Variovorax paradoxus: one gene and its partner. Each later gene encodes a partner of the first gene's protein in a complex. Links are inferred from orthologs where the notes say so. Each region holds a gene or a part of one and is shown on either strand. Other genes may lie near its edges.

The links.
Region 2: the proteins of smc (region 1) and GFK26_RS33360 are in contact, whole or in part, in a crystal structure (PDB 3ZGX), measured with the Bacillus subtilis proteins. The link is inferred for Variovorax paradoxus from one-to-one orthologs.

What each region holds. Positions count from the first base shown.
Region 1 is NZ_CP045644.1:5,267,472-5,271,842, forward strand. The notes cover bases 1-4,065. They hold smc (chromosome segregation protein SMC), read left to right. Parts: upstream 1-349; coding sequence 350-3,865; downstream 3,866-4,065. Other genes in these bases: GFK26_RS24315 (hypothetical protein), read right to left, coding at 1-236; GFK26_RS24325 (cell division protein ZipA C-terminal FtsZ-binding domain-containing protein), read left to right, coding at 3,877-4,065. Outside these bases: more of GFK26_RS24325, read left to right, coding at 4,066-4,371. UniProt on the Bacillus subtilis protein: Required for chromosome condensation and partitioning.
Region 2 is NZ_CP045644.1:7,174,150-7,177,415, forward strand. What follows is about bases 282-3,241. They hold GFK26_RS33360 (segregation and condensation protein A), read left to right. Parts: upstream 282-1,323; coding sequence 1,324-2,160; downstream 2,161-3,241. Other genes in these bases: GFK26_RS33345 (SulP family inorganic anion transporter), read left to right, coding at 282-497; GFK26_RS33350 (outer membrane protein assembly factor BamE), read right to left, coding at 506-1,009; GFK26_RS33355 (DUF3460 family protein), read left to right, coding at 1,049-1,255; nadB (L-aspartate oxidase), read left to right, coding at 2,181-3,241. In the rest of the region: more of GFK26_RS33345, read left to right, coding at 1-281; more of nadB, read left to right, coding at 3,242-3,266. UniProt on the Bacillus subtilis protein: Participates in chromosomal partition during cell division. May act via the formation of a condensin-like complex containing Smc and ScpB that pull DNA away from mid-cell into both cell halves.

The DNA of each region.
Region 1 (4,371 bases):
CGGTACAGCGTGGTCTGTACGCGCCGCACCGACTGCAGGTTGTCGCGCAGCGACAGATTGGCGATGCGGTTGGTGGCGGATTGCAGCCACTCCTGGTTGCCGTAGGGTTCGGCGCGCTCGGTGGATCGAAGGGATGAACAGCCCGCCAGCGCCAGCGGTGCGAGCAGGGCGGCCGCGGTGCCTGCCAGCAGGCAGGTGCGTCGCGCCGCGAGGGGAGAAGCCAGGGAATCACTCATGCCCTGACGTTATCATCCACCGCTGGGGCGGCGGCCCGCTTCAAGCTGCGGGCCCGTGCAATTTTCCTTACAAATCAATACCTTGGCGCTAAGCCAAGGCAGGGCGACAAGTCGTGCGTCTTAACTCCATCAAGCTCTCGGGCTTCAAGTCGTTCGCCGAACCCACCAACTTCCTGCTGCCGGGCCAACTGGTCGGGGTGGTGGGGCCGAACGGCTGCGGCAAGTCGAACATCATGGATGCCGTGCGTTGGGTGCTCGGCGAGTCGCGTGCGTCGGAACTGCGCGGCGAGTCGATGCAGGACGTGATCTTCAACGGCACGACCACGCGCAAGCAGGCCAGCCGTTCGAGCGTCGAACTGGTGTTCGACAACGCCGACCACCGCGCCGGCGGGCAGTGGAACCAGTTCACCGAAATCGCCGTGCGCCGCGTGCTCACGCGCGACGGCACCAGCAGCTACTACATCAACAACCAGCCGGTGCGCCGTCGCGACGTGCAGGACGTGTTCCTGGGTACCGGCCTCGGGCCGCGCGCCTACGCCATCATCGGCCAAGGCACGATCAGCCGGATCATCGAGTCCAAGCCCGAGGAACTGCGCCTGTTCCTCGAAGAAGCCGCGGGTGTCTCCAAGTACAAGGAGCGCCGCCGCGAAACCGAGAACCGCCTGGGCGACACGCGCGAGAACCTCACGCGCGTCGAAGACATCCTGCGCGAGCTCAACGCCAACCTCGAAAAGCTCGAGAAGCAGGCCGAGGTGGCGGCGCGCTACAACGCGCTGCAGGGCGATGCCACGAAGAAGCAGCACCAACTGTGGTTTCTCAAGCGCGGCGAAAGCGACGCCGACCAGGCCAAGATCAAGGCCGATTCGGAAAAGGCCATCAACGACCTCGAATCGCGCACCGCCGACCTGCGCCGCATCGAGTCCGAACTTGAAACCGTGCGTCAGGCCCACTACGGTGCCGGCGACCTGGTGAACCAGGCGCAGGGCAAGCTGTACGAAGCCAGCGCCGAAGTCGGCCGGCTCGAAGGCGAAATCCGCTTCGTGGTCGAAGGCCGCCAGCGCGTAGAGCAACGCCTGGTGCAGCTGCGCGAACAGATGGGCCAGTGGGGCCGCCGCCGCGAAGAAGCCGAAGCCGAGATCGAGACGCTGGCCGGTGCCGGCGTCGACGCCGAGGAGCAGGCCATCCTGCTGGCCGCGCAGCTCGAAGAGCACGACGCGCGCCTGCCCGACCTCGAAGAGGCCGTGCAGCGCGCGCAGAACGAAGCCAACACCCAGCGCGCCACGGTGTCGCAGGTGCAGCAGCAGATCCAGGTGCTGGCCGCCGACCAGCGCAACATCGAAGACCAGAGCCGCCAGCTCACGCTGCGCAGCGAGCGCCTGCGCGCCGACCAGAACGCACTGGCTGCGCCCGACGAAGACCGGCTGACCGAAATGCAGGAGCAGCTGGCTGCGGCGCAAGAAGCCGCCAGCGAATCCGATGCCCGCCTGCAGGAATTGCAGGAAGCCGTGCCGCAGCTCGACGAAGACCGTCGCGCCAAGCAGCAGGCCGTCAACACCGAGGGCGCTCGCCACGCCGAGTTTTCGGCCCGCCTCGAAGCGCTGCGCGCGCTGCAAGAGAAGGTCAAGACCGACGGCAAGCTCGCGCCCTGGCTCGCCAAGCACGGCCTCGACGGCCTGCAAGGCCTGTGGAGCCGCATTCACATCGAACAGGGCTGGGAGAGCGCACTCGAAGCCGCACTGCGCGAGCGCCTGGGTGCGCTCGAAGTCAGCCGGCTCGACATGGTGCGTGCCTTCGGCAACGACGCGCCGCCCGCCAAGCTGGCCTTCTACAGCCCACCTGCCGCCGGCGTGCCGCAGGGCGCGGGCGCACTGCCCAAGCTGTCGAGCCTGCTGCGCCTGAACGACGCCGGCCAGCAAGCGCTGCTGAACGACTGGCTGCACGGCTGCTTCACGGCCGAGACTTTCGAAGAAGCGCTCGCCCAGCGAGCCACCTTGCAGCCCGGCGAAGTGATCTACGTGCGCAGCGGCCACGCCGTGTCGTCGCACAGCGTGAACTTCTACGCGCCCGATTCCGAGCAGGCCGGCCTCCTGGCCCGTCAGCAGGAAATGGAAAACCTCGAGCGCCAGCTCAAAGCCCAGACGCTCATCAACGAAGAGGCGCGCACCGCGCTGGTCCGCGCCGAAGCCGCCTACGGCGACGCTGCGCAGCGCCTTGTCGCGGCGCGCCGGGAAGCCGCCGAAACGCAGTCGCGCGCCCATGAACTGCAGGTCGAGACACTGCGCATGACGCAGCTTGCCGAACAGACCCGCGCGCGCAGCCAGCAGCTGGCCGCCGACCTCGGCGAGGTCGATGCGCAACTCGAAGAACTGCAAGAAAAACGCATCGCCGCCGAAGGCCGCTTCGAAGAGCTCGACATGCAGCTGGCCGACAGCCAGGAACGCCATGCGCAGCTCGACGAGCGCGTCATCGAAGCCGGCCGCGCGCTCACGGCCAGCCGCGAGCAGCATCGCAGCCTCGAGCGGCAGGCACAGGAAGCCACCTTCTCGCAGCGCACGCTCGAAGCGCGCCGCGGCGAACTGAACCGCAGCATCGAAACCGCCGCGCAACAGATCGTGGCGCTCACCGATGAAGACGAGCGCGCCCGCGCCGAGCTGAGTCGCCTGTCGGATGCCGCCGCGCAAGCCGGCCTGCAGGATGCGCTGTCGCTCAAGCTGGAGCGCGAGACCGCCTTGGGCGCCGCTCGCAGCCAGTACGACGACCTCACGCTCAAGCTGCGCGCCAGCGACGAGCGCCGGCTGCAGCTGGAGCGCGAACTCGATCCGCTGCGCCAGCGCATCACCGAGTTCCAGCTCAAGGAACAGGCTGCGCGCCTGGGTGTCGAGCAGTACCAGCAGCTCCTGGACGACGCCGGTGCCGACCTCGAAGCGGTCGCGCAATCGATCGAGACCGAGAAGGTGCGCCTGACCGGCCTGCAAAGCGAAATCGACCGGCTGAACCGCGAAGTGGTCGCGCTCGGCGCCGTCAACCTCGCCGCGCTCGACGAACTCGCCATTGCGAGCGAACGCAAGATCTTTCTCGACGCGCAGTCGGCCGACCTGAACGAAGCCATCGGCACGCTCGAAGACGCCATTCGCAAGATCGACGCCGAAACACGCGACCTGCTCGGCGGCACCTTCAAGATCGTCAACGAGCACTTCAGCCGCATGTTCCCCGAGCTGTTCGGCGGCGGAAATGCGCGCCTCGTGATGACCGGCGACGAAATCCTCGATGCCGGCGTGCAGGTGCTCGCGCAGCCGCCCGGCAAGAAGAACCAGACCATCCACCTGCTCTCGGGCGGCGAGAAGGCGCTCACAGCCATTGCGCTTGTGTTCGCCATCTTCCAACTCAACCCGGCGCCTTTCTGTCTGCTGGACGAAGTGGACGCGCCGCTGGACGACGCCAACACCGAACGCTACGCCAAACTCGTGACCGCCATGAGCCGTGAAACCCAGTTCCTCTTCATCAGCCACAACAAGATCGCCATGGAAATGGCCGAACAGCTGATCGGCGTGACGATGCAGGAGCAGGGCGTGTCGCGCATCGTTGCGGTCGACATGGAGTCGGCGGCCTCGATGGTCGAAGCGGCATAAGGCAGGCGCGCATGAGCAATCTCACCCTCGCCCTGGCGATCCTCGGCGGCCTCGTTCTCGCGGCCGTCGTGGCTTACAACACCCTGATGTCGCGCCGCAATGCGCCGCGCCAACCCGACGCGGTCGATGTCGCCTTGGCCGAAGCCGAACGCGCGCTGGCCGGCGGCAGCGACGGCGGCGTGGAGCCGATGCTCCATGCCGATCCGAGCCAGGTGGCCGGCAGCGACCGCCACGAGCCACTGTTCGATCCCGACCTGCCCGCGCCCAGCGGCGTGCCCGTGCCCACGGGCGAGCGCCGCGGCGGGCTCGATCCGCTGATCGATGTCATCGCGCCCATTTCGCTCGAAGGCCTGGCCTCGGGCGATGCCGCGCTTGCTGCGATGCCGTCGACGCGCCGCGCCGGCAGCAAGCCGGTGGCCATCGAAGGTTTGAACGACTTCACCAGCCAGTGGGAACCGCCGGCACCCGGCCAGCGCTACCGCGCTTTCCAGGTCGGCGTGCAGCTG
Region 2 (3,266 bases), 1.9 Mb from region 1 along the record:
AATGGCGCGAGTTCACGCCCGGCCAGCTGCGCCACTTCAGCCGCCATTACCGGCTGCTGATGCTCGGCACCTTCTTCCTCACGGTGGTGTTCGACCTCACGGTGGCGGTGCAAGTGGGCATCGTGCTGGCGTGCGCGCTTTTCATCCGGCGCATGAGCGGGCTGTTCAGCGTCGAACTCGTGACCTTGCAGCCGCCGGTGCTCACCTACCGGCTGTACGGCGCCATGTTCTTCGGCGCGGCGGCCAAGCTCGACGAAGCAGTGAACGCCGCGGAGCGCGCACCGCGCGGCATGACGGTGGTGCTCGACGCCACGCACCTGATCTACATCGATGCCACCGGCGTCGACGCGCTGCGGCAGCTGCACCGGGCGGTACTGGCGCGCGACGGGCTGCTCCGCATCGAGTCGCTGCAGCCGCAGCCGCTCGAGGTGCTGGAGCGTTCAGGCTTTGCCGAGGAATTGACGACGGGCCAGCCCGGCGCGTCGCACGGCGCCTGACCGCTGCGTTACGGCGCTTCGGTGCCCCGGTCGGGCGACGAGCCGCTGCGCACCACGCGCTGGTCGTCGTTCAGCGTGGCAGTGAAGACCATCGCCGAGCTGGGCGGCTGCACCCAGCGCCATTCCCATTCGGTCTCGCGCTTGAGCGCATAGGGCGTGACCTTGGCGGGCTTGCCGAGCAGCTTGCGCAGGTCTTCCATCATCATGCCGGGCTGCACCTTGGCGAAGTTCTCGGGCGTGAGCACCTGGCGCAGCGCGCTCATCTTGCCGTCGGCGCCGATGGTGATCATGTAATTCTTCTGACCCTGCGGCTGGCGGTTGAACTCCAGGACGCGGCCGTTGGGCACGTCCCAGACGTTCTCGGGTTCGCCGAAGCGCGCGCGCACGTCGGCTTCGGTCGAGACGCCTTCTTCGAGCTCGCTGATGCGCTGCGGATCGCAGCCCGCGAGCCCGATGAGTACTGCCAGCAGTCCTGTCATGAGGCCGATCCGGGCCTTCTGGAATCGTTGCATGCGGTCCCCGGTAAAATTCGAGCGATAAAGGTCCAGTCTATGTCTATCTTCCGTCGCCCCCACTACACCTCCGAGATCACGAACTTCATCGAGGAGATGAAGGAAAAGAAGCCGACGCTGGAAGCCGAACAGCGCGCCGGCCGCGCCCTGCTCTGGGACAAGCACCTCGACCGCAGCCTGCTCGAGGAGTACAGCGAAGCCCGCGTGCCGATGCAGCCGTACGTCTACCAGACCCAACCCAAGTGAATGGTGCCCACCCGGCATCCCGCCGCCCCGCGTGCGCGCACAGCTATTAAGTTAATAGCAACCGCCTCATGAGCGCAGACGAGGACAACGGCACGATCGTGGCCAGCATGCCCGAGGTCGTCGACCAGGTCGCCCTGGCCCGGCTCTACGGCGAGCCGCTGTTCGCGATGCCGAAAGACCTGTACATCCCGCCCGAGGCGCTGCAGGTTTTTCTGGAGGCCTTCGAGGGCCCGCTCGACCTGTTGCTGTACCTGATCCGCAAGCAGAACTTCAACATCCTCGACATCCCGATGGCGGGACTCACGCGGCAGTACCTGAGCTACGTCGACGAGATCCGCCAGACCAACCTCGAACTCGCGGCCGAATATTTGTTGATGGCCGCGATGCTGATCGAGATCAAGTCGCGCATGCTGCTGCCGCCCAAGAAGGTGGCCGACGGCGAAGAGGCTGAAGACCCGCGCGCCGAGCTGGTTCGCCGGCTCATGGAGTACGAGCAGACCAAGCTGCAGGCCGCCGCCATCAGCGCGCTGCCGACCTACGGGCGCGACTTCTGGAAGGCGCAGGTCTACATCGAGCAGTCGATCAAGCCGCGCTTTCCCGACGTCGACGTGGTCGAACTGCGCGATGCGTGGGCCGACATCATGAAGCGCGCCAAGCTCGTGCAGCACCACAAGATCTCGCGCGAAGAGCTCAACGTGCGCGAGCACATGAGCATCGTGCTGCGCCACCTGCAGGGCCAGCGTTTCGTCGAGTTCGAAAAGCTCTTCGACGTCTCGCGCGGCGTGCCCGTGCTGATCGTCACCTTCATCGCGATGCTCGAGCTCGCGAAAGAGACGCTGATCGACATCACGCAGGCCGAGGCCTTCGCCCCTATTTACGTCCGACTGGCCTATTCGCCCGCCTGACCCAACCGGTTTCCACGCCTGTGACTTCTGCCGTACGTGACTTCGACGTCCTCATCGTCGGCAGCGGCCTCGCCGGCCTCTCCGCCGCGCTGCACCTGGCCCCCACGCACCGCGTGGCCGTGCTCACCAAGCGCGCGCTGAACGACGGCTCCAGCGCCTGGGCGCAGGGCGGCATCGCGGCTGTGCTGGCGGCGGGCGACAGCTTCGACGCCCACGTGGAAGACACGCTGGTCGCCGGCGCCGGCCTGTGCGACCCCGAAGCCACGCGCTTCGTGGTCGAGGGCGCGCCGCAGGCCATCGGCTGGCTGCGCGAACTGGGCGTGCCCTTTTCGGAAGAAGGCGGCGACCTGCACCTCACGCGCGAAGGCGGCCACAGCCAGCGCCGCATCGTGCACGTGACCGACGCCACCGGCGCAGCCGTGCAGCAGGTGCTGATCGAGCGGGTACGCCGCACACCCAACATCACGCTGTTCGAGCACCACACGCTGGTCGACCTGGTCACCGGCCCCAAGCTCGGCCTGGCCGATCCGTCGTGCCAGGGCCTGTACGCGCTGGACGACGAGACCGACGAGGTGCTGGCCTTCCGCGCGCCGCACACCATCCTGGCGACCGGCGGCGCGGGCAAGGTGTACCTGTACACCACCAACCCCGACACCGCCACCGGCGACGGCATTGCCGCCGCTTGGCGCGCGGGCTGCCGGGTGTCGAACCTGGAGTTCATCCAGTTCCACCCGACCTGCCTGTACCACCCGCACGCCAAGTCGTTCCTGATCAGCGAGGCGGTGCGCGGCGAAGGCGGCCTGCTGAAATTGCCCGACGGCACGCGCTTCATGCCAACGCATGACGAACGCGCCGAACTCGCACCGCGCGACGTGGTGGCCCGCGCCATCGACTTCGAGATGAAGAAGCACGGGCTCGACTGCGTCTACCTCGACATCTCGCACCAGCCGCCCGCGTTCCTGAAAGAACACTTCCCCAACATCCTGGCGCGCTGCCTCGAATTGGGCATCGACATCACGCGCGAGCCGATTCCCGTCGTGCCCGCCGCGCACTACACCTGCGGCGGCGTGCTCAGCGACCTGGCCGGCCGCACCGACATCCCGGGC